DNA from 3 places in the Sinorhizobium sp. BG8 genome. Region 3 is predicted to be linked to each of the others. Evidence: predicted binding sites of a transcription regulator. Region 3 holds the regulator's gene; each other region holds the start of a gene.

What was found. The regulator LexA, encoded in region 3, represses DNA repair genes until DNA is damaged. The targets are predictions, from matches to a motif close to TGTTCNNNNTGTGTTCNG.
Region 1: the regulator LexA is predicted to act here: its motif matches at 3,815-3,832, upstream of rmuC (DNA recombination protein RmuC).
Region 2: the regulator LexA is predicted to act here: its motif matches at 6,274-6,291, upstream of F3Y30_RS04975 (YifB family Mg chelatase-like AAA ATPase).

Annotation. Positions count from the first base shown of each region.
Region 1 is NZ_CP044011.1:1,154,462-1,164,708, reverse strand. It holds partial or broken gene dapE (succinyl-diaminopimelate desuccinylase) at 1-789, shown strand, start outside; gene F3Y30_RS05365 (hypothetical protein) at 776-1,372, shown strand; gene truA (tRNA pseudouridine(38-40) synthase TruA) at 1,391-2,137, opposite strand; gene fmt (methionyl-tRNA formyltransferase) at 2,137-3,072, opposite strand; gene def (peptide deformylase) at 3,223-3,747, opposite strand; gene rmuC (DNA recombination protein RmuC) at 3,865-5,073, shown strand; gene F3Y30_RS05340 (ribokinase) at 5,121-6,020, shown strand; partial or broken gene F3Y30_RS05335 (methyl-accepting chemotaxis protein) at 6,278-8,616, shown strand; partial or broken gene F3Y30_RS05330 (nucleoside hydrolase) at 8,697-9,640, opposite strand; gene F3Y30_RS05325 (Hsp20 family protein) at 9,832-10,247, shown strand, end outside.
Region 2 is NZ_CP044011.1:1,073,097-1,083,343, reverse strand. It holds gene F3Y30_RS05005 (GNAT family N-acetyltransferase) at 1-314, shown strand, start outside; gene F3Y30_RS05000 (Lrp/AsnC family transcriptional regulator) at 339-773, opposite strand; gene F3Y30_RS04995 (DMT family transporter) at 909-1,823, shown strand; gene F3Y30_RS04990 (NIPSNAP family protein) at 1,820-2,125, shown strand; gene F3Y30_RS04985 (LysE family translocator) at 2,358-2,975, shown strand; gene cysK (cysteine synthase A) at 3,414-4,382, shown strand; gene F3Y30_RS04975 (YifB family Mg chelatase-like AAA ATPase) at 4,662-6,194, opposite strand; gene gshB (glutathione synthase) at 6,465-7,409, opposite strand; gene F3Y30_RS04965 (linear amide C-N hydrolase) at 7,515-8,528, opposite strand; gene F3Y30_RS04960 (cupin domain-containing protein) at 8,660-9,157, opposite strand; gene F3Y30_RS04955 (YraN family protein) at 9,320-9,688, opposite strand; partial or broken gene rsmI (16S rRNA (cytidine(1402)-2'-O)-methyltransferase) at 9,690-10,247, opposite strand, start outside.
Region 3 is NZ_CP044011.1:2,989,954-3,000,200, forward strand. It holds gene moaC (cyclic pyranopterin monophosphate synthase MoaC) at 1-221, shown strand, start outside; partial or broken gene glp (gephyrin-like molybdotransferase Glp) at 218-1,437, shown strand; gene lexA (transcriptional repressor LexA) at 1,575-2,291, shown strand; gene F3Y30_RS14140 (ComEC/Rec2 family competence protein) at 2,312-4,756, opposite strand; gene gltA (citrate synthase) at 5,058-6,353, shown strand; gene lpxB (lipid-A-disaccharide synthase) at 6,381-7,562, opposite strand; gene lpxI (UDP-2,3-diacylglucosamine diphosphatase LpxI) at 7,559-8,437, opposite strand; gene lpxA (acyl-ACP--UDP-N-acetylglucosamine O-acyltransferase) at 8,443-9,261, opposite strand; gene fabZ (3-hydroxyacyl-ACP dehydratase FabZ) at 9,258-9,725, opposite strand; partial or broken gene lpxD (UDP-3-O-(3-hydroxymyristoyl)glucosamine N-acyltransferase) at 9,718-10,247, opposite strand, start outside.

The sequences.
Region 1 (10,247 bases), 1.8 Mb from region 3:
ATCACCGGCGACGAGGAGGGGCCAGCGATCAACGGAACGATAAAGCTCCTGCAGTGGGCCGCCGAGAAGGGTGAACGCTGGGACGCCTGCATCGTCGGGGAGCCGACCAATCCGGACGCGCTCGGCGACATGATCAAGATCGGTCGTCGCGGCTCCGTATCGGGAACGGTTACCGTTCACGGCGTTCAGGGCCATGTGGCCTATCCGCATCTGGCTGACAACCCGATCCGGTCCATCCTGGAACTGACCGATGCCCTGATGGATCCGCCGTTCGACAAGGGAACCGCCGACTTCCAGCCGTCCAACCTCGAGGTCACCACGATCGACACGGGGAACCGCGCTGTCAATGTCATCCCCGCCAAGGCAACGGCCAGCTTCAACATCCGCTTCAACGACACCTGGACGGCGGAGACGGTCAAGGCGGAGATCCTGCGGCGTCTGGACGAGGCAGCCCGGCGCGACCGGCTGCGGCCCGGTCGGTCGCCGGTGCGCTACGACATCGCCTGGGCGGAAAGGCCCAGCCACGTCTTCCTGACACGCGACAACCTTCTGATCGCTTCGCTCTCCTCCGCGATTGCAGCAGTTACCGGCAAGGAACCAAAGCTTTCGACAACGGGCGGCACCTCGGATGCACGCTTCATCAAGGACTACTGTCCTGTCGTCGAGTTCGGTCTGGTCGGCAAGACGATGCACATGATCGACGAACGTGTCGCCGTCGCCGACCTCGAGACGCTGACGACGATCTACGAGACGTTCCTCGAGCGCTGGTTCGGCGATGCCCGGTCTTGACGAGGTCATTCATTACCTGAACGGCATCTGGCTGCTCCTGCGGCAAAAGCAGGAGGGGTTCGGCTGGCTGGATCTGACGGTGCGCGGCCTGTTCCGCTCGTTCTGGGCGTTCGTCTGGTGCCTGCCGGCGTTCGCCGTGATCTGGGCCTCGTGGCGGCTCTACTACCTCGCCAACATGCCGGAAGGCACGCCGGCCGGATTGTTCTTCATCCTGAAACTCTTAGCCGTCGACGTGACTGGGTGGGTGCTGCCGCTCGTGCTCGTGACATTGCTCGCGCGTCCTCTCGGCTATGCACGGCACCTTGGCGTGGTGATCACCGCCAGCAACTGGGTCTCGGTTCCGCTCTCGTATGCTGCGGCACTACCCTTCGCGCTCTCCCTGGTTCTGCCCGCATCGGCTCCCTTCGCTGGCCTTCTTCTCTACGTCATATTCGGAGCGAGCATCATCATTCAGTACCGGCTTTTGCTGATGTGCGTCGGCAAGCAAGTGCTGCTGGCCTCGACCCTCACCGCGCTCTTCGTGTTGCCGCCGCTTCTCGCAGGCCAGGGCCTTCAAAAGTTCTTCGGCACCCTGCCGATCTGAGAAAGCCGGACCTTCGCGTCAGGGGTAATCGACCTGCATGAAGTAGAGGCCGTCCGGAGGGGCCACAGGACCGCATGCCTTGCGGTCGCGGGCTTCCAGCGCGCGGCGAACGTCGTCCACGCTCCACTTGCCCTCTCCGGCAAGCTTAAGCGTTCCGGCGAAGGAGCGTATCTGGTTGTGAAGGAAGCTCTGTGCGGTGGCTCGAATCTCGATGCAATCGCCCGACCGGGTAACATCGAGGCGGTCGATCGTCCGTACGGGACTATTGGCCTGGCACTGGGCGGCCCGGAACGTGGTGAAGTCGTGCCTGCCGACCAGAACTTGAGCGGCCGCATGCATCGCTTCGTGATCGAGCGCTCGTGTCACGAACCAGGCGCGGTTAGCCTCGAGGGCAAGCGGCGCCGGGCGGGAGATGATGCGGTAAAGATAGTGCCGGCGGAGCGCCGAGAACCGCGCGTCGAAGTCGTCGGCCACCTTGGCTGCTGCGAGGATCGCGACCCTTTCCCCGGCCTGGCCGAGGTGCGCGTTCAACGCGTTGCGCAAGGTATGGTCCGTCCAGTCGCGAGTGAGATCGGCATGAGCCACCTGCCCCATGGCATGGACGCCGGAATCAGTGCGGCCCGCTCCGCGAATGGAAACCGTCTCGCCCGTCAGCGACAGGATCGCGTTTTCAATCGCACCTTGCACGGAGGGACCGTTATCCTGCCGCTGCCAACCGACATAGGGCGTGCCATCATACTCTATGAGGAGGCGATAGCGCGGCATCAGGAGAGGACCACGCCGACGGGAACGGATGTGCCGCGCAGAAAATCGTTCGCTGACAGTGCCTTGCCGCCAGCCTTCTGGAGGCGGGTGAGCCTGACCGCGCCATCGAGGCAGGCGACGACGAGGTCGTCCGAAAGAACCTCGCCAGGTGCACCGGCACCGGCCGCCAGTTCGCTGGCAAGCACCTTGACCCGTTCTGTCCGGCCGGAAACGCCCATTTCGGTCCAGGCACCGGGGAAGGGCGAAAGCCCGCGGATGTGGTCATGCACCTGCCGCGCGGGCCGGGCGAAGTCTATCCTGGTCTCCATCTTGTCGATCTTGGCGGCGTAGAGGACGCCTTCCTCGGCCTGCGGCGTCAGGGAAAGCGAGCCCGCCTCCAGCTTAGCCATCGCGTCGACCATGAGTCTGGCGCCCGCGACCATCAGAGCGTCGTGCAGATCGCTGGCAGTCATGTTCTCGGTGATCGGAATGCGGCTCGTGAGCGCGAAGGGACCGGTGTCCAGCCCCTTGTCCATATTCATCACCATGATGCCGGTTTCGCTGTCCCCCGCCATGATCGCCCGCTGGATCGGAGCTGCGCCGCGCCAGCGCGGCAACAGGGAGGCATGGCCGTTGTAGCAGCCGAGCCGGGTGCCGCCCAGGATCGCTTCCGGAAGCAGAAGGCCATAGGCCACGACAACCGCCACGTCGGCATCGAGCGACCGGAAGGCCTCGCGGTCCTCCTCCTGCTTGAAGTTCAGCGGCGTGCGCACCTCGATGCCCAGTTTTTCGGCTGCCAGATGCACGGGCGACTTCTGCAGTTCCAGGCCGCGGCGTCCGCCACGGCGCGGCGGCTGCGAATAGACGGCGATGATCTCATGCCCCGCGTCCGCCAGCGCCGTCAGCGTCGGTACGGAAAAGTCGGGCGTGCCCATGAAAATTATACGAAGCGCCATCGTGCGGGTCTCTTGTCTCGATCAGCCCTCTTCAAAAGGGTTTGCGCGCTCCAAATCAAGCCCCTCGACGTCATTCTCGTCGCGATGCGCATGGCTCGCCCGTCGTCAGGGCCGATTGCGATTACACCGTGCCCCAATCAGAATGGGCAGCTAGATCGCTTTTGTACCCCTGGCCTTTGCTGACTTGGTGAACTTCCGGATCACCATGTCGCGCTTCAGCTTGGATATATGATCGATGAACAATACGCCGTTGAGGTGGTCTATCTCATGCTGGAGGCAGGTGGCGAGAAGACCGTCGGCCTCGACGATATGCTCCTTTCCCTCCCGGTCGAGATGGCGGACGGTAATAGCGGCCGGCCGCTCAACCTCTGCATAGTAGTCCGGGATGGACAGGCAGCCTTCCTCGTAGACGGACCGCTCGCTGGAAGACGCCACGATTTCCGGGTTGATGAACACCCGCGGCTGCTTCTCCTCGCCTTCCTTGGAGACATCCAGCACGAGCATACGACGAGGCACGCCGATCTGGATCGCCGCCAGGCCTATCCCGGGAGCATCGTACATCGTCTCCAGCATGTCTTCTGTCAGCCGACGGATGTCGTCGGTAATGGCCTCCACGGGATTGGAGACCTGACGAAGTATGGGATCGGGAAGAATTATCAGCGGTTTGATGGTCATGCGTCTCCTTAGCGTGTTGCGTGGCAGCTTTCAATTCTCTTGCGCGTCGCTGTAGACGGTCGCAGTTTGTTCACGTTATGATCTTACACTCTCGCGAAACGGTGCTATGGTCCGCGCATGGATTTCCAATCTTCCCTTCATCATGTGGTGATTCGTGCCTCGGAGACCGTGTCCCGAAATCCCGCATTAGCGCTCGCTTCACTCGGTTTCCTTGTGCTTGTCGCGCTCACGATCGGGCTCGCCCGGCGCTCGAACAGGCGGGATGCGGAGGCTGCTTCCTCCGCGCAGATCCAGCTTGGCGAGCTCCTGAAGGCGCAGACCGAGCTGCAGGGCCGCGTGGCCGCCATGGCCGAAGTGTTCGGCGCGCGCCAGGCGGAAACGAACCAGGCGATCAACCAGCGGCTTGACGGGCTCACCCAACGCCTCGGGCAGTCGATCAGCGAGCAGACACGGGCGACCCACGACAATCTGAGGAAGCTGCAGGAGCGGCTTGCCGTGATCGACTCCGCCCAGACGAACATTCAGTCGCTGGCAAAGGATGTCGTAGGCCTTCAGGCCATCCTCTCCAACAAGCAGACACGCGGTGCCTTCGGGCAAGCGCGCATGGAGACCATCGTCGCAGACGGACTGCCTCAGGGGGCCTATGGGTTCCAACAGCAGCTTTCTACCGGCGTACGTCCAGATTGCACGATCCGCATGCCGAACGGACAGCCGCCGCTGGTGATCGACGCGAAATTTCCGCTGGAGGCATGGAATGCCATTGCCGCCGCCGGATCGCCAGAGGCGGCGAAAGCCGCGGCAACACAGTTCCGAAGGGACATGGAGGTCCATATCCGCGACATTGCGGAGAAGTACCTCATCGCCGGCGAGACACAGGACACCGCCTTCCTGTTCGTGCCGTCAGAGTCGATTTTCGCGGCAATTCACGAATCCTTCGAAATGGTCGTCCAGCGCGCCCACCGAGCCCGCATCGTGATCGTCTCCCCGTCGCTGCTCCTGCTTTCGATCCAGGTTCTTCAGGCGCTTTTCCGCGACCAGCGCATGCGCGAGCAGGCCCATGTGATACAGGCCGAGGTCGTGCGACTGATGGACGACCTTACCCGTCTCGACGACCGGGTGCGCAAGCTGCACGGTCATTTCACCGCGGCGCAGAAAGACGTCGACCAGATCCTGACCTCGACAGAGAAGCTCGCGCGCCGCGGATCGCGCATCGGTGAAATGGAGTTCGAGCAGCCTGCGGCGGCACCGCCGTCTTCGGAGCCGGGTGGCCGGAGTGTCGAAAGTCGCACGGGCCAGCTTAAACTGAGAGTGGTTGACGAAGACTGATGGCCTCGGGCAGTGTCCCAGCAAACCAAAGGGACGGACACACCAAGATGATCACTGTTTTCGGATCCATCAACATGGACCTCATCGCCACGACCGAGCGCCTGCCGAAGCCCGGGGAAACGGTTGCCGGCGGCAGCTTCAGCACCGCGGCCGGTGGCAAGGGGGCAAACCAGGCGCTCGCTGCACGACGCGCCGGCGCCCAGGTACGCATGGCGGGCGCTGTGGGGAGCGACGGCTTTGCCGGCGATGCGCTGGCCCTGCTGGAGGGTGCCGGTACCGATCTCTCTCTCGTGAAGACCTCGCCGGAGCCGACCGGTACCGCGCACATTCTCGTCGGGGGCGACGGGGAGAACGTCATCGTGGTGGTGCCCGGTGCCAATGGCACCGTCAGTGCCGACGATGCCCGCGAGGCGATCGCATCCATGAACGGCGGCGATTTCCTGATGCTGCAACTGGAGGTGCCGGCAGCGGCCGTGGAGGCGGCGCTGACGGAGGCCCGCACAAAGGGCGTGACGTCCGTGATCAACCTTGCTCCGCTGACGCCCGACGCGCGAAGACTGGGCGCCATGGCCGATATTCTCGTGGCCAATGAGACGGAGTTCGAGTTGTTCGCCGGACGCGAGGACCTGTCGGCCAGCGAGCGCGAGAAGGCAATGAGCGAGTTGCACGCAAAGAGCGGCCAGACACTGATCGTCACGCTGGGTGCGGAAGGTGTCGTTGCGATCAGCGGCGGGCAGCTCCATCGTGCCAAGGGGCTGGTCATCGAGCCGGTCGACACGGTCTCGGCTGGCGATACGTTCTGCGGCTATATGGTCGCCTCCCTGGACGCCGGATTAGCGCTCCCGGAAGCATTGCGGCGTGCCGCCGTGGCGGGCTCGCTTGCCTGCCTCAAGCGTGGAGCCCAGCCATCGATTCCGCTTGCGGCGGAAGTGGACCGCAGCCTCTAAAAGAGCATCGCTGCACGTCGGAACTCCCCGGTCGCGGAGGCCGATGCCGCCTGCCGCCGATGACGGACGACTATCGCCATTCGCATTGCCTCATTGTTAACGAATTGGGCTTATCGATTGTGCCATTGTAGGCGTCATCCCGGCTTCGGGAACGCGGCGGACTGCGCCGCGCGACGCCCTTGTCCCATGATGGGACCTCCCCACGACCCGTCACCCGAATGCGCGCTTCCGCGCCACCCCTTCGTGCGAGGCATTCAATGCTCAAGTTTTCCTTCAAATCGATCGCTGCCAAGCTGATGCTGATCAGCGGCGCCGCCATTGCGCTGGTGCTCGTCGTATCGAACTACTTCCTGATTTCGCAGAGCCGGGACCGGATTCATTCGCTTACGATGAACGTCGCCCAGACCGAGGCGAAGGCCATCGCGAACGACATTTCCGCGTCCGTGGGCGAGCTTGCCAGCGCTGCGCGTTCGATGTCCGGCATCCTGTCCCATGGCCATGCAGGTGGGTTCTTCGATCGCAAGGCGACCATCGAGCTCCTCAAGGCCAATGTCGAGCTCAACGAGTTCGCATTCGGCAGCTGGTTTTCGGAAGCGCCAAACGCCTTTGACGGCAAGTCGCCTGAACTGGCCGGAAAGCTGGAGTTCGGCGCGGACAAGAACGGCGCATTCAACCCCTACTGGACGAAGAGCAAGACCGGGATCTCGTTCTCGGCCTTCACATCGGACTACAAGGCGGAGTGGTACGCCCTGGCCGCGGCAAGCGGACAAGGCGCGATCACGCAGCCCTATGTTGCTACCGAGACCGGCGAGAATGTAGCCATGAGCTCGATTGCCTTCCCCGTAAACTCGGGCGGCAAGATGATCGGCGTCACCGGCGTGGACATTTCGCTGAAGGCGCTGTCCGACAAGCTTCAGGCGCTCCACCCCTTCGAAAGCGGCCGCGTGCTGCTTCTCACCCAGTCTGCCAAGTGGCTGGTGGCACCTTCGAACGATCTTCTCATGAAGGACTACGCGGATATCGGCACCGACCTGGTCAAGAACGCCGCTTCGACTTCCGCGCCGGTCACGATCAATGATCTCGTCAGCGACAAAGTCGGCGCGTACGACCGCCTGATCTATCCGTTCGCTGTCCCTGGCCTCAACACCACCTGGCTGGTATCCGTCGACATTCCGCACAGCGCCGTCAGCGGGCCACTCACCGAACAGACGTTGATGATGGTCGCCGGCGGACTGCTTGTCCTGCTTGCGGTCATGGGTGCACTCTACTTCGCCGTTCGCAACAACGTAAAACTGCCGCTCGGCCAGCTCATTCGTGACGTGAACAAGCTGAGCGCCGGAAGCTACGGCGAAGCGGTCAGCGGCCAGCAAAACCAGGATGAAACCGGTGCGGTTGCTCGTGCGCTTGAAGGCTTCCGCCACAAGCTGGCCGACGCCGTACGTCTCGAGGGCGAAGCCGAAGGCCAGCGCCAGCTGACGGAAGCCGAGCGTGCCAAGGCGGAAGCCGAACGTACATCTGCAGCCGCTCTCCAGCGCGATATCGTTGCGCGGCTTGCAGAAGGTCTCTCGGAACTCTCCTCGGGCAATCTCGCGTTCCGCCTGTCGGGTGAATTCCCGGTGACTACGCCAAGATCAAGACGGACTTCAACTCGGCAATGACGAGCCTTGAAGAGACGATCCAGACGGTCAACCAGTCGGTCGGCAACATCGGCAACGGCACGAGCGAAATCTCGAGCGGCGCCAACGACCTGTCGCACCGGACGGAACAGCAGGCCGCAAGCCTCGAGGAAACGGCCGCCGCTCTCGACCAGCTGACCTCGCAGGTCAACTCGAGCGCCGAGAATGCGCGCGTCGCGGCTCAGTCGGTAGAAGCTGCAAGCACGGATGCGGAGCGCTCCGGCGAAGTGGTGCAGAAGGCGATCGCCGCCATGCACGGCATCGAGCAGTCCTCGCTCGATATCAGCCGCATCATCGGTGTCATCGACGAGATCGCCTTCCAGACGAACCTGCTCGCTCTCAACGCAGGCGTCGAGGCTGCCCGGGCGGGCGAGGCAGGCAAGGGCTTCGCGGTCGTTGCCCAGGAAGTGCGCGAACTGGCACAGCGCTCCGCCAATGCCGCCAAGGAGATCAAGGGTCTGATCAACACGTCCGAAGTCCAGGTACGCGAAGGCGTGGACCTCGTCGGAAGGGCAGGCACGGCGCTCCAGAAGATCGCCGAGCAGGTCATGCAGATCAACAACCTGATCCGCCAGATCTCCGGCTCCGCTTCCGAACAGGCCGTTGGCCTCAAGGAGATCAACTCCGCCGTCAACCAGATGGACCAGGTCACCCAGCAGAACGCGGCAATGGTCGAGCAGACGACGGCCGCAAGCATGACGCTGAACGAGGAAGCAAAGCTCCTGAAGTCGCTCGTCTCCCGCTTCCGCGCAGGATCAGGCGCCCAGCACTTTGCCCAGCCCGTACAGGCCCAGCCGCAGCGTCAGACCTACAGACCGGCTCCCGCTCCGGCAGCCCGTCCGGTCGCCGCCCCTGCCCGCTCCATCCCGCAGGTGGCAGGCAATACGGCGCTCGCGCATGACGACTGGGAAGAGTTTTGAGAACGGAACGCACGGACCAAAACATCAACGGCGCCCTCGGGCGCCGTTTTCATTTGTCGACATGTACGAGCGACGGATACTCAGAGGCGGTGCAGACGTTCCGTCAGGAGATCGAAGAAGCCCTGGGCATTTACGTCCTTGATGACCTTCGCATTCGGCGTTCTGCCCGTGACCTGCCACCAGTCGACCACCGTCATGCCGAGCGTCAGCGGTGAGCTGATCTCCACTTCGACATTGCAATCCCGTCCGTTGAAGAGTTCCGGCCTCAACAGGTAGGCGACGACAGTGGGATCATGCAACGGCCCGCCGTCCGAACCGTACTTCTCGATGTCGAAACGCTCGAAGAACTCCAGCATTTCGGCAAGCGCCAGCGCGGGCTTCGTACCGATCTTGCGGATCCGCTCCACACGCTCCTTGAAGGTCAAGACCTTGTGGGTGACATCGAGCGGCATCATCACGATCGGAATGCCCGATCTGAAGGTCGCATCCGCGGCCTCGGGATCGACGTAGATGTTGAACTCGGCCGCGGGTGTGATGTTGCCACCTTCAAAGAACCCGCCGCCCATCATGATGAGTTCACGGACGCGGCCGGCGATCTCGGGCGCCTTGCGCAGCGCGAGCGCCACGTTGGTCAGCGGACCGAGCGTGCAGAGCGTGACGCTCTTCGGGGGCTCTCGCAGAAGCGTCTCCACGATGAAGTCGACAGCGTGCTGCTCCTGCAACGCCATGACCGGCTCGTCGAGCTCGGGCCGTCCAGGCCTGTCTTGCCGTGAACGTGCTCGGCCGTCACCAGCGGGCGCGCGAGCGGCTTGTCGGCTCCGGCAAATACCTTGAGATCCGGCCTGCCGCCCAGTTCGCAGATGATACGGGCGTTGCGGGACGTGAGCGCCAGGGGAACATTGCCTGCGACGGTGGTGATGCCCAGGACTTCGACGTCGTCCGGGCTTGCGAGAGCAAGCAGAATTGCCGCAGCGTCATCCTGTCCGGGGTCCGTGTCGATTATGATTTTTCTAGGCTCCGGCATGCATGTCTCCCTGCCTTTGTATATGCGGCGCGAACACCTGTCCGCGCCGTAGCAAAGCGGCGACTATATTTGCCAATTCTCCTTTAGCAAGCGCCTTGCACGAAACCGCCACAGTCCCCATATTGGCGCTGTCGGGGTGCTGCCAGCCAGGTCCCGGCATGGTCGCTTGAGAGCAAGGACTGCACACAAATATGAGCCGCATGACACCATTCACGAGCCCTATGCTCCTGGGCTTCGACGCCATGGAGAAGACGCTGGAGCGCATTGCCAAGAGCAATGACGGCTATCCGCCCTACAACATCGAGCGTCTGCATTCCGATGGCGCGGGTGCGCCCGAGCGCCTCCGCATAACGCTTGCCGTCGCCGGTTTCTCCGAGGACGAGCTGGAGATCACCACCGAGGAGAACCAGCTCATCATCCGCGGTCGCCAGATCGAGAACGGCGAACGGGATTTTCTTTACCGCGGCATCGCTGCACGGCAGTTCCAGCGACTGTTCGTGCTTGCCGACGGCATGCAAGTTTTGGGTGCCCACCTGAAGAACGGACTTCTCGCCGTCGACCTCGTGCGCCCGGAACCGGAGCGCATGGTAAAGAAAATTAACATTTC
Region 2 (10,247 bases), 1.9 Mb from region 3:
TGAATGCGCATCTCCTCGACTCGGTGCGACTGCATGTGCTTGCCGACGGGAGGGCAGTGATTGCCTGGCGGGATCCGGGTGAGGACCGCTTCGAATTGCTTGACATCGTGGGAAGCCGCATCCCGCCGCTTGCGGAAATAAGGGGCGCGCTTTCGGCAACAGCATCAAAGGTCACCGTCCATTTTCCGCCAGACCGCCTGGAATGGGACGGCGTCCCCGAGCAGGAGGCGGGTGATCTCGTGTTCATGGTACGCGACCCGCAAGGAATCGTACCTGACGCTCCGTTCTGCCTTTCGCCGATGGCAGAATTCTAGAGCGAAACGCAGACGAGTTGCGCTTCAGAGCGGCGGCAGGCGGCGCTTGACCGGGGTAGACTTCACGAGGGAGGTGTTGGTCTGCGCCCGCTCTGCAATGCCGTCCAGCACGGTATCGAGTTCCTCCATGGACCGGAGATACAGCCGGGCGATGAAGCAGTCGTCGCCGGTCACCTTGTCGCATTCCACGCATTGCGGAAGCTCCTGGATCAATCGCTCGACGATGTGAAGCTGGCCCGGCAACGGTCGGACGCGCACGATTGCCTGCAACGTATAGCCGACGGCCGCGTGATTGATGGCAACGGCGTACCCCTCGACAACGCCCCGCTCCTCCAACTTCCTCAGCCTCTCGGCAGCACTGGGAGAAGAGAGGCCCACCGCCCCGGCAAGTTCTTTCAGCGAGACACGGGCATTGTTCGACAACAGTGTCAGCATGCGGATATCGATCTCGTCCAGCATAGCTATCCCTTAGGTAAATTCTCGAATATTCCTCAGAATATTAGGAAAAAATCCAACCTCCCCTAAATCATAACATATATTTCCCACTTAGGCTTTCGTATTCTTCCGCCTGTTGCCAGAGGAGGCGCGGATACGATGGACAGGACACTTCGTGCAGGCACGCTGGAGATGAGCGGAGCGATGCTGATCTCCGGCACGATCGGCTGGTTCGTCGTCATGTCCGGGCAACCGGTCGCGCAGGTGGTGTTCTGGCGATGCCTGTTCGCAGTGCCCACACTGCTCGTCATATGCCTTGCCCTCGGGCTCCTGCGCCTCGATGCATTGACGCTCCGCCGATTTGCACTCGCCGCTGCGGGAGGTGTGGCGATCGTGCTCAACTGGCTGCTGCTCTTCGCCGCCTATCCGCTGGCGTCCATTTCCATTGCAACAACCGTCTACAATACCCAGCCCTTCATGCTGCTCGCACTCGGCGCGGTTTTCTTCGGCGAGCGGATAACAGCAACCAAGCTTTTCTGGCTTGCCCTCGCCTTTGCGGGGACGATCGCCATCGTCGAGGGCAAGCCCCCGGGCAGCGGCGGAACGGGCTATGGGCTCGGGATCGCGCTGGCGCTGGCGGCCGCGTTCTTCTATGCGCTCGCGGCGATCGCCGCGAAGGGACTGAAAGGCACACCGCCGCATCTGATCGCGCTGATCCAGGTCTCGACAGGAGTACTGATGCTTGCTCCATTCGCCGTATCGGGCCCGCTGCCGCATGGGGCCGTTGCCTGGTCCAGTCTTTCGACAATGGGCGTCGTTCACACCGGTATCATGTACGTGCTTCTCTACGGCGCTATCCAGAAGCTCCACACGCATCTGACAGGCGCCCTCTCGTTCATCTATCCGGTTGCCGCAATCGTCGTCGACCGCATCGCCTTCGGGCACGAACTACACGTCATCCAGATCCTCGGATCGGTGGTCATCCTCGTGGCCGCTGCGGGCATGAATCTCGGCTGGACGATCCGGCCATGGGGCAATAAGAGCAGAATTTTCGCCAAGGAAAGCACTCGATGATCACCTGCTATCTCCGCTACACGATCGACCCTTACAAGCTCGCCGAGTTCGAGCACTACGCGAAGCTCTGGATTCCCCTGGTCAACAGACTTGGCGGCACGCATCACGGCTACTTCCTGCCGCATGAGGGAGCGAACAACATCGCGCTTGCGCTCTTCACGTTCCCCAGTCTCGCGGCCTATGAAACCTACCGGCAGGAAATGGCCGCCGACGCCGAGTGCAAGGCCGCCTTCGCCTATGCCGAGGAAACCCGCTGCATCCTTCACTACGAGCGCAGTTTCCTACGGCCGGTTTTCGAATAAATCCCGGCTGCGGGGCTGGCGCGAAACGGGCGGGATCACTTGCTCCGTAGAACGGGCCTGGCGGAACGTACCGACACCTGTCGGCCGGTTTGCACCACAACGTAAGGTGTCCCGTTCGAAGCAAATGAAAAATGCGCGAGCGGCTCGCGGACGTTCCCGCCCGTCCACACACCGTGTCTTGAAGTTGCCCGCGTCAAAGAGTAGAAGGTGCGCCTCTATCGGGGACATCGCCATGACGCTCACCACGCTACTCGCCTACAGTGCGGCGCTCTTCATCGCTGCGGCCATTCCAGGGCCAGGGATCACCGCAATCGTGGCGCGCGCACTTGGAACCGGCTTCCGCGAAACCTTCTTCATGGGGCTCGGCCTTATTCTCGGCGACATGATCTACCTGACCGCGGTCATTCTGGGGCTCGCCTTCATCGCCCAGACGTTTACCGCCGCCTTCATGGTGATCAAGATTGCCGGAGCGATCTATCTTGCCTTTATCGCCTGGAAACTATGGACGGCGGGGCTGCTGCCGCAGAACATCGAGGCCAAAAAGTCTTCGAGCTACACGATGTCGTTTCTGTCCGGACTGCTGGTGACGCTTGGAAACCCGAAGACCATGCTCTTCTACGTCGCGCTGGTTCCGACCTTGATCGATCTTCGGTCGATCGGTCCGGAGGAATATGCCACGCTGCTGGCTGCGACCTTCCTCGTTCTGCTCGTCGTACTGATCCCCTATATGGCGCTGGCATCGCGCGCGCGGTTGCTTTTGAAGAAGCCGCGGGCGCTGCAGACATTGAACCGGATGGCAGCGGGCGTGCTCGCAAGCACCGCAGCCTACATAGCGACCCGGGCCGCCTGACCCCCGATTTCTTGGCATTACGCAGTGAATGCAACCAGCTTCTCCAAGTGACCCACGGCGGTCACCTGCAGGCGTGTTCCATAGCGAGATCAGCCTCCGCGAGGCCTCTCCATGCGGAGAAGATATCTGCGCTCACTCCGGCGCAGAATGGTCACCCCGACTGGGTACGCATGTCGAGACACTCTTGCTGAAAACGCAAGGTAGATGACCGCTGCCGGTGCTATCGGGCCCCTGGCGCAGCGAGAACTCGCGTCCGGAGCAAACGCCAGCGGCGTCCGGCCCAGGTCGGTGACACACACTTCAGGAGAGCGCGATCCATCGAGGTTCCCCTTGGCGGCGGTGGACTGAACCTCGACCGAGACGCGGTTCCTCGTGCTCTGGCTTCCGCACGCGATTGAACCTATGTTCTTCTCAGGAGACAAACAGAGGGAGCCAGAAATGCCAGAGATCCGCAAACCCGGCAGAGGACGCATCTATTCGTCGATCACAGAAACCATCGGCGACACGCCGATCGTTCGGCTCGACAAGCTGGCCAAGGAAAAGGGTGTGAAGGCCAATCTTCTGGCGAAGCTCGAATTCTTCAACCCGATCTCGTCCGTGAAGGACCGGATCGGCGTAGCCATGATCGAATCCATGGAGGCGCAGGGCCGGATCGCGCCCGGAAGGACGACCCTGGTCGAACCGACCTCGGGCAACACCGGCATCGCACTTGCCTTCGCGGCGGCGGCGAAGGGCTACAAGCTCATTCTCACCATGCCGGAGACCATGTCGATCGAGCGGCGCAAGATGCTTGCCCTCCTCGGGGCGGAACTGGTGTTGACCGAAGGACCGAAAGGCATGAAGGGTGCGATCGCCAAGGCCGAGGAGCTGGCCGCGACACTCCCGGATGCCGTCATTCCGCAACAGTTCGAAAATCCGGCAAACCCCGAGATCCATCGCAAGACGACGGCCGAGGAAATCTGGAACGACACCGATGGCGGCATCGACATCCTCGTCGCGGGTATCGGAACCGGCGGCACGATCACCGGTGCAGGACAGGCGCTCAAGGAGAAGAAGCCGGAGATCCGCGTCGTGGCGGTCGAGCCCGCCGACAGCCCGGTGCTTTCAGGCGGCAACCCTGGTCCACACAAGATCCAGGGTATCGGCGCCGGCTTCGCTCCGGCCATTCTCGACACGAAGGTCTATGACGAGGTCGTCACCGTCGCCAACGAGGAAGCCTTCGAGAACGCGCGCCTGGTCGCAAAGCTCGAGGGCGTGCCCGTCGGCATTTCCTCTGGCGCAGCACTCGCGGCCGCGATCAAGGTGGGCAGTCGCCCCGAGAACGAGGGAAAGACGATCGTCGTCATCATACCCTCCTTCGCTGAGCGCTATCTCTCCACAGCTCTCTTCGAGGGGCTCGGGGGCTGATCGCCCCCTCCGTCTTCCGACGGCCCATCGACAACTTCCGAGCGCCGCACCGCGTGAGCCATGGGGCGCCGGCGGAACGCGCCCAGACATCATGTGACCGGCGGTACGCGCGGGCCTGTTTGCCGATGCAGGGACCCGCTGGCGCCGCGCCGCTCATGGCCGCCCTGCCGCGCCACGTTCGGATCCGGGGCCGCGCGACAGACGCAGCACGACAATCCAGGACGGAGGAGCCGCATCGACTGACCACTTTTGCAGGCAGGACCGAACGCCGCTTTGCTCTCAGGCAGCGGCTGCAAGCCGCTCGCCGGCGATGCGATATGAAATTGCCTCCGCCAGATGAATACGTCCGACCGTTTCGCAGCCCTCGAGATCGGCAAGCGTTCGCGCCACTTTCAACACCCGGTGATAGCCGCGGGCGGAAAACTTCATCCGCTCCGCCGCATCGCGAAGGAGCTGGAGCCCGCCGGGATCAGGTGCGGCAATGCGCTCGATGAGAGCCGTGGACGCCCGCGCGTTGACCGAAACGCCTGAAGTGCCGAGCGTCGCGAACCGATCTGCCTGCAGCGCCCGTGCCCGCTCTACGCGCGCGGCAACGACCGCACTTGGTTCCGCTGCGATCGGGCGTATGAGATCGACGGCGGAAACAGCCGGTACGTCGACGCGAATGTCGATACGGTCCATCAGGGGCCCTGAGATCCGGGCCTGATAGTCGCTCATGCAGCGCGGCCCGCGCGCGCAGCTGTACCCCGGCTCCGTCGCCATGCCGCACCGGCAGGGGTTCATTGCCGCGACGAGCTGGAATGCGGCCGGATAGGTGACCCTATGGTTGGCCCGGGCGATGATGCACTCTGCGGTCTCCAGCGGCTGCCGCAGCGCATCCAGCACCTGCGGCGAGAACTCCGGAAACTCGTCGAGAAAGAGGATACCGTGGTGAGCGAGCGAGGCCTCGCCGGGTTTTGCGCGCATACCGCCGCCGACGAGGGCCGCCATCGTTGCCGAATGATGCGGCGTGCGATAGGGGCGCCGGTCCGAAAGCTTCCCTCCTGCGAGCTGGCCCGCGATCGAATGGATCATCGACACTTCGAGCAATTCAGGAGGAGAGAGAGGCGGCAGGATCGACGGGAGGCGGGCGGCCAGCATGGATTTGCCAGAGCCGGGCGGCCCGACCATGAGGAGATTGTGTCCGCCGGCTGCTGCGACCTCAAGCGCCCGCTTGGCACTTTCCTGGCCCTTGATGTCGGCAAGATCCGGAAGTCCGGCGGGCGCGGATCGCATCGCGGGCTCGGGCCGCGAAAGGACCTGCGTGCCACGGAAATGATTGGCAAGCGCAATCAGGCTTCGCGGGGCGAGAATATCGAGCCCGGCGCCTGCCCAGGCCGCTTCGGCGCCGCTTTCGGCCGGGCAGATCAAGCCCTTGCCGAGCGCGTTGGCGCCGATTGCCGCCGGAAGTGCACCCGCAATGGCCGCGATCGTGCCGTCGAGATTGAGTTCGCCGATCACCACATAACCTTCCAGCGCATCGGCGGGTATCGCGCCGAGCACGGCCATGAGACCCAGTGCGATCGGAAGGTCGAAATGGCTGCCTTCCTTCGGCAGATCCGCGGGAGCGAGGTTGATCGTGACTTTCTTGGCCGGAAGCGCCAGGCCGGACGCGTGAAGCGCTGCCTGTACCCGTTCGCGACTTTCGGCGACCGCCTTGTCCGGCAGGCCAACGATATGCATGTTCACCTTGCCAGGCGCCACCATCACCTGCACATCGACAGGAACGCCCTCTATGCCCTGAAATGCCACCGTGCTGACTCGTGCCACCATGAGTGCCCCCTCAGGCCGCCCATCATGCCGCGGCACCACAACTCATCATGAGTTGCAGGGCCGAATGTTGCACGGATAACGGAATAAAACAAGAACAATCATCGAACGAAATATTGAAATTCTACCGCCGAAGTTGCATCGAGTTGTATTGTTGGAACGGAAGGGCGACGAAAGGAGCCCTGAACGCCAGGCATCCGGCCTTTCCACCCGTCAAAGACTTGAAGGCCCGAGCAGAGTGCGAGATCCCGAGAACCGCCACAGGGGCTTTATTTAGCGCTTGCTTTCGATCGCATCCCAAAGAAGGGCGGCAATATCGGCTCCGCCGAACTTGCGCACCTCGCGAATGCCGGTCGGAGACGTCACGTTGATCTCGGTCATGTAGTCGCCGATGACGTCGATCCCGACGAGGAGGAAGCCGCGCTCGCGCAGGGCCGGTCCGATACGATCACAGATTTCCCGCTCGCGCGCTGTCAGTTCGGTCGGTTCGGCGCGCCCGCCCACATGCATGTTCGAGCGCGAATCGTGTTCCGCCGGAACGCGGTTGATGGCGCCGACCGGCTCGCCGTCGACCAGGATGATGCGCTTGTCGCCCTTTCGTACGTCGGGCAAATACTGCTGCGCGATGAAGGGCTCGCGAAACATCTGCCCGAACATCTCCAGCAGAGACGACAGGTTCCGGTCGTCGCGGGTCGAGTGGAACACGCCGGCGCCGCCGTTTCCGTAGAGCGGCTTCAGGATGATGTCGCCCATTTCCTCTCGGAAGCGCCGGATCTCGCCGGGATCGCGCGTGATGAGGGTGGCCGGCATCAGATCGGCAAACTCGGTGACGAAAATCTTCTCCGGAGAATTGCGCACCCAGGCCGGATCGTTGACGACGAGGGTCTTCGGATGAATGCGTTCGAGCATATGCGTCGAGGTGATGTACGACATGTCGAAGGGCGGATCCTGGCGCAGGAGCACCACGTCCATCGTGGAAAGGTCGACGCGCTCGGGTTCGCCGAGCGTGAAGTGATCACCTTTGACGTCGCGGAGCGACATCGGCTCGACGGTGGCATAGACCTTGCCGTCGCGGAGGCTGAGCCGGTCCGGCGTGTAATGGAAGAGGTTGTAGCCCCGCGCCTGTGCTTCGAGGCTCATTGCAAAGGTCGAGTCGCCTCCGATGCTGATCGAGGAGACATGGTCCATCTGGACCGCGACGTTCTTGATGTTTGCCATGAGCCGTTCCCTGGATGATCGAGAACCATTTAGGACGCCGCCCGGGCAAACGCAACGGGAGACGAAACGGCCATCTCAACAAACTGCCATAGGGGATGGAGACCGTTACTCCAACCCGAGGAAGTGGAAGGGCTCGCTCTGGCGGAACTCCGCGGTTGCATCGCCGGAATAGGTATGATCCTGGTCCTTGCCGAGGTCGAGCTTGGCGACCTTGCCCGTCTCCGCCGAAAAATCGATCTTGTTGAGATCGACCCAAAATGTGTTCGGCGTGAGCGCAGACTCGAAGAAATAAAGTCCGCGCTTCTGATCGGCGACCGTGCGCCAGCGGGTGGAAGAGATGTTTGGCTCATTCGGCGTGGTGATACCGAAGGGAACCGAGACGTTGCGGATCACGCTGAAGACACTCGCAAGCGCCCTGTTCAGGTCCTCTTCCTTCGGAATGGCATTCACGTAGAAGGAAGCTCGCGCGAAGCGGTCGGCGGCGCGGTTGGTACCGGGAAGCATGACGGTGCCACCAATCTGCTTCCAGTACTCGTTCAGGGCGAGCTGCTTGTCAAAGATCGGCGAATTGGTCATCACCTGATACTTGCGGTCGTGGTGAATGACCTGCTTTCCATCAATATACTCGACGATCGCGCTGTCGCCCGTTTTGTCGGATATGGAGAGATGCAGCGTGGTCAGACGGTCCTCGCCGGGAACGCTGTCGGTCACGATCGTGAACGGCTCCTGGCGAAGCGCCTCGACGGCCTCCTCCACGCTGGTGAAGTTGTCGAGGACATACTGGGCCCAGGCCGCAATGGTCAGACCCGGCTTCTTCCCGTCGAATTTCGGATATTCCGATTCAACCAGCCACAGCACATTGGCGACGAGGCCCTTTTCGTTCATGCCATCCGTGGTGGAAACGTCATAGCCGGTGGCAATCACGCTCCCATACCTGGAGGTCCACTCAATCGAGTTCGGCCCCGCGGCCCCGTTTCGTTTCATCCCGCGTGGAAAAATCCAGAGATTGGTAGCGACGTCGAGCTTCCAATCCATGGACCGTGCGGTCACGACATGGTTGTCCGGCCCGACATAGACGAACCGCGTGCACGCCTCAGCGGCGGGGCTCGCGGCCGCCATTATGCCTGCAAGAAGCGTCCGGAAAAAGAATCGACCGAATGCGGTGCGTCTCATTGGCATGCGCTTCCTCCTGGAACTGCCGGCAAACCATACAAGTCCGCCTGGACAGTTCAAGGCCCCGTTCGTGAACCTCAGGCCGCGAGCCCGCCGCGCGGCGAACTGCGCAGCATGTCCCGGAGGCGGTAGGCAATGGTCACCGGCACCGGGAACTTCTTCCGGCAGAAGGCGATCTTGCGGACATAGGTCTCGATATGCCACGTCGCCCAGGTGTTGCCCGCGAAGTATCCGATGTCGCCCGCCTTCAGCGTCCGCTCCGTGCCGTCCTCAGCCGTCACGTGGACCTCGCCCTCAAGGATCATCACCGTCTCGTCCCATCCGAAGTACCACCGGAATGTTCCCGCGGTGCAGTCCCAGATGGCCGTCGTCGCCGCATCGTCATGGGCGCGCGAATGAAGCGCGAGGCGCGCCTTGGGATCGCCGGCCAGGATCCAGCTCGGCTCGATCGGCGCCGGTTCCATCTCCATCGCGTCGGACGAGGCGGCAATCAACGGGCGCGGCGCGGCTGTCGCGATCGGCATCGTCTTGACTGCCATACCGACAGCACTCGCAAGCATCAGTTTCCAAACCATTGCATCTTCCCCTTGTAACCCTTGGGCAGAAGCCTAGCGGTTACGCGTAAGGTTCCGGTTCAGTCAAAAGCTAGAATTTTATGCAATTCCAGGTTTTGCCAATGGAAAATGGCAAAGAGGGTATGAGGCGTCATATCCTGTGTCGACAGGACTGGCCTGAGGTCAGAAAGCATCCTTCAAATGCACGGGAACGCGCCAGGGCAGGACCGCAACGATGTCGTAGCGCAATGACAGGCGATGCGCATCCGGCTGACGCGACAGCCAGAGATCGCTCGCCGCGCGAATACGACGCTGCGCGGTGCCGGATACCGCAAACACGGCGCTTTCCTCGCTCTGGCGCGCCTTTACCTCGATGCAGGCCACCAGGTCGCGCTTGCGCGCGATGATGTCGATCTCACCGATCTTCGTTCGATAGCGCAGCCCGACGATCCGATAGCCCTTTGCGAGCAGAAAGAGGGCGGCCGCATATTCCGCGAGGTGGCCCCTGCGATATGCCCTCAGCCGTGCGCGGCTCGGTCCGTCGGTCCCCATCCTATCCCTTCATGTCCAGCAGCCGCTGATAAAGTACCTTGCGCGACAGACCCGTCTGGCGGGCGGCCTCCGTCGCGGCCCGGCCGGCCGGCATGTCCCGCACAAGGGAGGCAAGCAGCGCATCGACCTCCGCTTCGGCCGGCGGTCCACCGGGTACCGGCGGCGCGACGACGAGAACGATCTCCCTTTCACGGGATGCCCGTCACCATAGCGATCTGCGAGCTCGGCAAGCGTCCCGCGGCGGAACTCCTCGAAGGTCTTGGTGAGCTCGCGGCACACGCAGGCAGGGCGCCCGGCTCCGAGGACGTCGGCTGCTGCGGCGAGCGTTGCGCCAATGCGATGCGGCGATTCGAAGAAGATGAGGGTGGCCGGAATGTCTGTTAGCTCCGCCAGTCGGTCGCGGCGCGCCTTGTCCTTCGTCGGAAGGAAACCGGCAAACAGGAAGGCATCGTTCGGCAGGCCCGATCCGACCAGGGCAGCGAGAGGCGCGGATGCCCCCGGCACCGGGACGACCTTATATCCGCTCTCGAGCGCCAACTGGCCCAGCCGATATCCCGGA
Region 3 (10,247 bases):
ACCCTGCCCTCCCCGGGCTCAGGGTTGAGGCCATGGCAAAGTTGAGCGGCCGGACAGGCGTCGAGATGGAAGCGCTCACTGCAGTCAGCGTCGCCTGCCTCACCATCTACGACATGGCCAAGGCCGCGGACCGCGAAATGGAAATCGGCGGCGTCCGGCTCGTCGAGAAATCCGGGGGACGTTCCGGCGACTATCGCCGCGACGAGACAGCACGCACATGAACCTTCTACCCGTCGCCGAGGCCCTGGACCGTTTGCTGGCGGCTGCCGTGCCTTCAGAGCGGACGGAAATCGTGCCCCTCCACGACGGCGCAGGCCGCGTGCTTGCGCAAGACGTTCGAGCCCGCCTGACCCAGCCGCCCTTCGATAATTCAGCAATGGACGGCTATGCGCTTCGCCACTCCGATATCGAGAAGCCCGGATCGGTACTGGCCGTCGTCGGAACGTCCGCTGCAGGGCACGCTTTCGGAGGCACGGTAGAACCCGGTCAGGCGGTACGGATTTTCACCGGCGCACCTCTTCCAGCGGGTGCGGATACCGTCCTTCTGCAGGAGGACGCGGAGAGACTGGACGAGCTTAGGGTGCGAACGACCTTCGTGCCAGCAAAGGGTCGTCACATCCGGCCACGCGGCCAGGACTTTACCGAGGGCGAAGTCGTCCTGCACAGCGGTGACCTCCTCGACGCCGGTCGCCTCACGGTCGCTGCTGCGATGAATTATCCGGAGCTCACGGTCTATGCCCGACCGCGGATCGCCCTCATCGCCACCGGCGACGAACTCGTGGCACCGGGAACACCGCCCGGCCCCAGCCAGATCGTCGCGTCCAACGGTTTCGGCGTCGCGGCTCTTGGACGGGAGGCTGGCGCGGAGATCGTTGATTTCGGCATCGTAAAGGACGATCCCGTCGCACTGCGGGCGGTCATTGAGGCCGCCGCCGCCACAGCCCCGACGTGATCGTGACCCTCGGAGGTGCGTCCGTCGGCGACCATGACCTCGTCCAGGGCGTGATGCGAGAAGCGGGTATGCAGCTCGATTTCTGGCGTATCGCAATGCGCCCGGGAAAACCCTTGATGGTCGGCAAATTGGGTAAGGCACAGGTGTTCGGCCTGCCCGGAAATCCGGTTTCGAGCCTCGTTTGCGGTTTGTTGTTCCTGGAACCCCTCGTGCACCGGCTCGCTCGAACCCCGGCCAGGAATCGTTTGCGCACGCTGGTGACCGCGACCGCTCTAGCCGAGAACGATCGCCGCCAGGACTATTTGCGCGCACGCATCATCCGCTTGCAGGATGGCTCGCTCGCGGCGAGTGCGTTCGGCCAGCAGGACTCCTCCATGATGAAGGTTTTTGCCGGATCGGACTGCCTGATCGTCCGCCCGCCGCATGCCCCGGCACTGGAAGCCGGCGCGCAATGCGATGTCCTCATGCTGCGGGAGCCAGCCTGAGATTCTCGCTGCTTCGTCGAGAATAATCTCGCATTCTGCGCCGTACCTTCACGAAATCTTATCCACTTGCGGAACACATATGGAACATATAGTGTCTGTTCTGGATTTGTTTCACTAATGATTCTGGGGTGCAGGATATGCTGACGCGCAAGCAACAGGAACTTCTCTTGTTCATCCACGAGCGGATGAAGGAGTCGGGAATCCCGCCATCCTTTGATGAAATGAAGGATGCGCTCGACCTGGCATCCAAGTCCGGCATCCACCGGCTCATCACGGCGCTGGAGGAAAGAGGCTTCATCCGCCGCCTCCCGAACAGGGCGCGCGCCCTCGAGGTCATAAAGCTGCCGGACTCCTATTCATCGAGCCTTCAGCCGAAGCGCGGTTTCTCGCCGAGCGTGATCGAGGGAAGCAGAGGCAAGACACAGCCGCCTCCAGCACAGAAAGCGGCGGCAGGCGACGACTTCTCCTCGTCGGTCTCCATCCCCGTCATGGGCCGGATCGCTGCCGGTGTGCCGATTTCCGCTATCCAGAACAACACCCACGACATTACCATTCCGGCCGAAATGATCGGCAGCGGCGAGCACTATGCCCTTGAGGTCAAGGGCGACTCGATGATCGAGGCCGGCATTCTCGATGGTGACACCGTCATTATCCGGAATGCCAGCAACGCCAATCCGGGTGAAATCGTAGTAGCCCTCGTGGACGACGAGGAAGCGACGCTAAAGCGGTTCCGTCGCAAGGGTGCGTCCATCGCTCTCGAGGCGGCAAACCCCGCATACGAAACAAGGATCTTCGGCCCTGACCGCGTGAAGATCCAGGGAAAGCTTGTGGGGCTCATCCGCCGCTATCATTGAGGCACGCGTCCGCCTGACGCCTACTCCGCCTTGAACTGATTGCTGCGCCAATCATATGTACGGTGCATGGCCCATGGCCTGTCCAATGACGTGATCGACGTCTCGATGCGGGCGTTCGCGGGAAATGACCCGTGCCCGCCCAGAGCATAGATTTCGAGCGCTCCTGTCCGCCTCAACGTCTGTGCCGTTACGATGGTGGCACTGCAAGCCGCGGATTTCAGGAATTGCGGCGCGATCACCAGATCTGCCGTTCCGCAGGCCGCTGCAAGGTAGGCCGGATCCTCGATTGCCACGATGCGCCATCCGGAAGGCGACCGTACGGCACACCATTGTTTCGGGCGGCATAGGAACCGCGAGGGTTCGGCTTGCGCGCCAAACGCCTCCTTCATCGCCGCGCGGACGGCTGGGCCGTCCTCCATTTTATGGTCGCGACCGGACAGCGTTTGACGCCGGGTTGCTGTCTCGCCGAATGTACTGGCACGCGCTGCGGCCATGTGGGGGGGGCTGTAGGGACCGAGACGCAGAGCTCGCCGCCACTGATCATAGACGAAGGCTGGCGGTTTCTGCCTGTTGATCGACACGCCTGTTGCAGAGACCACGCCAACGAGTTTTGCATCCTCGGAAACGAGTACCTCCGGCAGCCTCGTTTCCGGGAGGAGTGCCAGGATGCCAGCCGCGATGAGCGGAAGGCCGATAAGCCGCAGTCTCGTATGCAGGATGCAGAGCAAGCCGCCGCCCGCTGCGATCAGGTAGACGCTTTCCTGCGGTAGGCGGCCAGTGACGATTTCCCCTCCCCACCCCGCGACCCAGTGCGACATGTCGATCATCCACCCTATCCCCTTGCCCATCACATAGAGGGCAGGTTGGTCGATCCCGAACGGCATGAGCAGCATTGCGATCATGCCTGCGGGCATGACGACTAGGCTGATGACGGGCATGGCGACGAGATTTCCGGCAAGCCCGAATGCCGGAATGCGATGGAAATGCGCCATGGAGTAGATAAGGGTGGCGAGGCTTCCAACCAGTGACGACAGAACCAGTCCGCTGATGAAGGCCGTGACCGGTCGCAGGATCCGGGTAGTCCTGAGCGAGGCCGTCGCGCGTTTTACCGGGCGATCACGCCAGATAGCATAGGCGGCCACCAGTCCGAGCGTAGCCGCGTAGGACATCTGGAAGCCCGGTCCCGTCACCGCCGACGGCGTGACGGCGAGGATGACCAGCGCCGAAAGGGCGATGTTGCGCAGGCTGATCGCAACACGGTCGAAGAACACGGCTATGAGCATGATCGAGATCATGATCCAGGACCGCACTGCCGAAACGGCGCCGCCGGAGATCAGGATGTAGAGCGTCACCATCCCGAGCGCACCGGCTGCTGCGAACTTTCTGATGGGATAGCGCTCGGCAAGCCCCGGAAAGATCACAAGCACCGACCGGGCGCCGACCAGGAAGGTACCGGCCGCGAGCACCATGTTGAGGCCGGAGATTGCGAGCACATGCGCAAGTCCCGCCTGCCTCAGTGCTTCGACGGTCTCGTCGCTGATCGCGCGCTGTTCGGCGGTGACGAGAGCCGCAGCGATCGCACCGGAATCCCCCGGAATCGCGTCCCGAATTCTATCCGAGATCCCGTTTCTCCATCCCTCCACTTTCTGCCAGAAGGCCTCGCGCAGACCAACCGCTTCGACATCCTCCATGCGCGTCTGAATGAGCTCGGGTTTTCCGTAGAAGAAACCGACGGCACCCGTGCCGGCCATGTAGGCATCGAAGGAAAAGTCATTGAGACCAGGGAGGGCTGGTCCCGAGGGAGGGCTCAGTCTCGCTCGCCCCGTGATGATGTCCCCCAAATCAAAAGGGGCGCTCTTTCCTCGGGAGATAATGTTGATGGTCATCGGAGGACGCCTGAGCGCAGGGTCATGCGTGCTGGTGAGCCTCAGGGTGTATCGGACACGACCGCCCGCGTCCGCCTCCCTCGCCAGAACGCGCCCCTCGACAGTCGTCGTCACCGGGCAGTCCAACAGGATCGTCGACATTCTCTCGCTTTCCCAGGCCGCGAAGAGCATGCCAAGCGGCATCAGGAAAGCGGCGGCGGCGACAGGCATTCTCCAGTCCGGCGCGTATCGCATGCGGAAGGCCGGCCACGCGAATACGGCGCAGGAAAGGGCGACAAAGACGAGTGGCGGATCATGGGGAAGCAAGAACCACAAACCGGACCCCGTCCCCAACAGCACGGGAACAAAGAGGAAGAAATGCCCGTGGTCACCCTCGGTGGCGATTGCCTCGCGCGCCTGTCCGCCTAGACCGTTGGCGCGGTGAATGGCGTTCCTGAGCCTTTGCCCGACGCCGTGGCGGATGTCCGCCCCTTGCCTCGGAAACGATTTCTGCACTTCAACCTTGGGATGCGGCAGCCGAGGAACCTGACCCTCGATGTCAGCCTGCAGCGCATCATGCGTGTCCTCGCTTATCCGCATTCGAAGGCGAACTCCGCAAACCGCGGAGGATCATGCAGTCAATTGCGCGTCATTGCAATCTACGGTCGATAAAACGGCCTGTCAGAGGACAGAAGATATGCCCCCTCCCTAATTTTAGTTTCACGCCCAGAAGTTGCTTGCAACTGCAGCGGAAGAGTAGATATTGCGTTGCCGGGACGCCGTATTGCAACGCACCATTCTCCCTTCGTCATGCTTGGCAGGGGGGCGCAAATGGGATAGCAACACCGCAGTCTACAGGTCTGGCACAAAACTGTGCCACGTGGCAGAAACGGAGGTCGTGATGACAGGAAAAAGCGCGGATGTATCGATAAGTGGCAAGTCCATCGAGTTGCCGGTACGATCCGGGTCGATTGGTCCGGACGTTATCGATATCGGAACGCTCTACAAGCAGACCGGTTCGTTCACTTATGATCCGGGCTTTACGTCCACGGCCTCATGTGAATCCAAGATCACCTACATCGACGGCGACGAAGGTGTCCTGCTTCACCGCGGTTACCCGATCGAGCAGCTCGCCGAGCACGGCGACTTCCTTGAAGTCTGCTACCTGCTTCTCTACGGCGAACTGCCGACCAAGGCACAGAAGGACGACTTCGACTATCGCGTAACGCATCACACGATGGTGCACGAGCAGATGAGCCGCTTCTTCACCGGCTTCCGTCGCGATGCGCATCCGATGGCCGTCATGTGCGGCTGTGTCGGCGCCCTCTCGGCCTTCTATCACGACTCCACGGACATCACGGATCCGCACCAGCGCATGGTCGCGAGCCTGCGCATGATCGCCAAGATGCCGACGCTCGCCGCGATGGCCTACAAGTACCATATCGGCCAGCCCTTCGTTTACCCGAAGAACGACCTCGACTACGCGTCGAACTTCCTGCGCATGTGCTTTGCTGTTCCGTGCGAAGAGTATGTCGTGAACCCGGTTCTGGCACGCGCCATGGACCGCATCTTCATCCTGCATGCCGACCACGAGCAGAACGCATCGACCTCGACTGTCCGCCTCGCCGGCTCCTCGGGCGCCAATCCGTTCGCCTGCATCGCCGCCGGCATCGCCTGCCTGTGGGGTCCGGCCCATGGTGGCGCGAACGAGGCTGCGTTGAACATGCTCGCGGAAATCGGCTCGGTCGACCGTATTCAGGAATTCGTCGCAAGGGCCAAGGACAAGAACGACCCCTTCCGCCTGATGGGCTTCGGACATCGCGTCTACAAGAACTACGACCCGCGCGCCAAGATCATGCAGAAGACCACGCATGAGGTTCTGGCCGAACTCGGTCACAAGGACGATCCGCTTCTCGAAGTGGCGATGGAACTGGAGCGCATCGCGCTGACCGACAGCTACTTCATCGAGAAGAAGCTTTATCCGAACATCGACTTCTACTCCGGCATCACGCTGAAGGCCCTGGGCTTCCCCACGACCATGTTCACCGTGCTCTTCGCTCTTGCGCGCACCGTCGGCTGGATCGCGCAGTGGAACGAGATGATCGAGGATCCGGAACAGCGCATCGGCCGTCCGCGCCAGCTCTATGTTGGTGCACCGAAGCGCGACTACGTACCGGTTTCGAAGCGTCAATCCTGAGGCAGGCCCTCAAAAGACAAAGCCCGGTCAGAAATGACCGGGCTTTTTTTTTGTCAGCAGTTCGAGGACGATCGCCGCGGCGTGTTCTCCAGGCGGCATTTCCGTCTGCATCCGTCGATGGACAAGCGCGTAGCCTTCCATGACCGCGCGACGCTGAAGTGTGTCGCAGGAGAACCTCTCGATCGCACGCGCAAGGGCCGCGGGACGAATTGCCTCGTTCAGATATTCCGGCACGATGACGTAATCAGCAATCAGGTTGGGCAGCGCCGCAGTCCAGGTCTTAATGCGTTTCGCCATCAGCTTGACCAACCAGTCGACCTTGTAACAGGAGATGGCTGGAACACCTGCGAGTGCTAGCTCGAGAATAACCGTTCCCGAGGCGGCGAGCGCGACGTCTGCCTCCGAGAAGGCCTTCCACTTGTCGGCCACTGTCGCCGTGATGACCGGCTTGATCGCCCAATCCGCCGTGAGTTCCCTGACCAACGCTTCCTGTGTCGATACCGTCGGCAGGAGAAATCGCATGCCGGGATTTCGCGTGGCGAGCATCTGGACGGTTTCCGCAAAGAGCGGCATCAACCGGACGATCTCGGTCGATCTTGATCCGGGCAAGAGGAGGCAGGTCGTTTGCGCCGGATCTTGCAGCACTTCCTTGGCAAGCTGCTGCCTCCGGATTGCCTGAACCCTGTCATCTGCAGAAAGCCTGTGCCCTACATAGGTGGTCGGCGGACCGCCCAGCCTCGCCATGACTTCCGGCTCGAACGGCAGCACCGCCAAGACGTGGTCCACATAGGGCACCATCTGGCGCGCGCGTTCTTCCTTCCAGGCCCAGACGCTGGGACACACGTAGTTCACGATCGGAAGATCGGGTAGTTTCCTGCGCACCTTCCGGGCAACGCGGTGCGTGAAATCGGGACTGTCGATGATGATGAGAACGTCCGGTTTTTCCGCGACGATCGCATCGGCTGTCTGTCGAATGCGCCGGACAAGGCTTGGCAGCCGGGCGAGCACTTGCGTAAGTCCCATGATCGACAGTTCGGAATAGTCGAAAAGAGACTGGAGGCCCTGCCTGTGAAGGGACTCGCCGCCGACGCCGACCAGCGACACCCCATTGGGCAATCTCCGCCGGAGCGCTTCGACCAGATCACCGCCCAGAAGATCCCCCGAAACCTCTCCGGCGATGACTGCGATCTTGAGCGGCGTTCCTGTCACGTGGCGGGTGTCCTCTGGCGCGGAAGGATCCCGGTCACGAAGAGCCCCCTCGAATTTGCCTCGTCCGCAAGTCTTTCGCTCTCGAGGACGAGCGAACGCCCGGCTTCGACTGCAATCCCGGCAAGGCCGGCATCGGCAGCGCGGCGCAATGTCTCTATGCCGATTGACGGCAGGTCGGCACGCACATCCTGATTGGGTTTGCAGAGCTTGACCAGGACGCCCTTGCGTCGCGCGGAGATGCGACCCTGCCGCCTAAGCTCGCTGACCCTTTCAAGCATGGCATCGGTGCCTTCGGCACCTTCGAGCGCCACCACCCTGCCCCCGACGGCGACTGCCCCCTGCCCGACATCGAGATCTCCGAGTGCGAGGGCTGCCGCGGAACCGGCAATGATGTCGTGCCGGTCGTCATCGTCGGGCCGGACGCGTCCGATCGGTCCCTCTACGGCGAGCAGGTCGGGCACAATATCCTGTACGCCGACCACTCTTACGCCGTTGGCCTCGATCAGGCGGATGACCATCTTGAGAACTTTGTCGTCGCCGCCCGTGATCAAGGTCCGGACGATGGCCGGCATCTGCATGATTGTCTTGAGAGTTGGGCGGATATCACGCCATTCGGGGCGCCGGCGAACCGCACCCGAGAGAACGGCCCGATCAATGCCTTCCCGGCGAAAGGCTTCGCTCATTCCCGCATAGTCGCCGACGCCGACGGTCTGGTGATCGAAGGAAGACCAGTCCTGGTCGGATTCGTTGCCAAGGGCGAGAATATAGGGGCTTTCTCCCCGAGAGCGCGCCGCTTCCGCCACATAGAGCGGAAGCAATCCTGCGCCGGCGATGATTGCCAGCCGCTTCGAACTGTCGGGCTGGCGTATGCTCATCCGGTTCAGCCCTTGTTTCCTCGATTGGGCGAGGAAAGCGCACGGTCGCTGTCTACCGCAATGAAATCCAGGATCTCCATCACCGGCGCGCAACCCGCATATTCGTCGCGGATCGCGGCGGCATTCGCCCTGATCGAGCCCTCGCCTTCGAAGATCTGCTTGAAGGCACGGCGGACAGTGTGGATCACAGACTTCTCGATACCGGACCGGCTCATGCCGACCACGTTGAGGCCGCCGAGAACGCCCGGGTTTCCATTCAGCATGCCGTACGGGATGACGTCATAGGCAACACCCGAAAGCCCGCCAACGAAGGCATGGCGTCCGATGCGCGCGAATTGGTGAACAGCTGATCCGCCACCAAGGATGGCACGGTCCTCGACCGTCACATGACCGGCAAGCATCACGTTGTTCGACAGGATGATGTCGTTGCCGAGGATGCAATCGTGCGCCACATGCGAATAGGCAAGAAACAGGTTGCGATCGCCGACGACCGTCTTGCCGCCCCCACCTGTCGTTCCGGTGTTCATCGTGACGCCTTCGCGGATGGTATTCATCTCGCCAATTGAAAGCGTCGTCTCCTCGCCGGCGTGATGGATGCTCTGCGGATCGCCGCCGATGACTGCGGATGGGAAGATGCGGGTGCCACGGCCGATTGTGGTGCGTCCCGTGACGACGACATGGGTGAGAAGCTCCACGGCATCGCCCAGCACCACCTTCGGCCCGACATGGCAAAAGGGTCCTACCACGACGTTCTCGCCGATCACCGCACCGTCTTCCACGACGGATAGCGGATGGATCTTCGCACTCGCTGCAATCATTTTCAGGCTTCTTCCTTGTTGACGATCATGGCGCCGATATCAGCTTCGGCGACAAGTTGCCCATCAACTTTTGCATCACAGTGAAACTTCCAGATATTGCCCCGCTGCTTCTGCTTGGACACGTGGAACTCGACGCGATCGCCGGGCACGACCGGCTTGCGAAAACGCGCATTGTCGATGGTCATGAAATAGACCAGGTTCGAGCCGCGACCAGACTTGCGTGCGCAGATCGCACCGGCAGTCTGCGCCATGCCCTCGATCAGAAGCACGCCTGGCATGATCGGCTGATCCGGGAAATGACCGGTGAATTGCGGTTCGTTGACCGTTACGTTCTTGATCCCGATCGCCGAATTGTCTCCGTCGATGTCGATGATCTTGTCCACCAGCAGAAACGGATAGCGATGGGGAAGAAGGGTCAGAATCTCACGCAACTCTGCTACGCCGAGAGTTGCTTTCGGCTCATCACTCATCTTTTGCTCCCTGCTTTTTGTCTCTCTTGCTGGCCCTCAGGGACATCTCGGCGATATCGCGAAGGAAATCGCGCATGGGACGCGCCGGAATCCCGCCGTACCGTTCGCCGGCCGGAATGTCCGCGACGACACCGCTCATCGCGGCGATCTGCACTCCGTCCCCGATCGTGATATGTCCGTTGATTCCCGATGCGCCGCCGATCATCACGCCATCTCCGATGCGCGTGCTGCCCGCGATGCCCACACCACTGACGATACCGCAGTGGCGGCCGATGCGGACGTTATGGCCGACCTGCACCTGATTGTCGATCTTCGTTCCTTCACCGATGACAGTGTCGTCCATCGTGCCTCGGTCGATCGTCGTGTTCGAGCCGATTTCCACGTTGTCCTGGATGATCACGCGGCCAACCTGCACGATCTTGATCATGCCCCCTTGGGGCCTGGTCCGTAGCCGAAGCCATCCTGGCCGATACGCGCACCAGGGTGGAGGATCACTCCATTGCCGACAAGGGCGCATTGCAC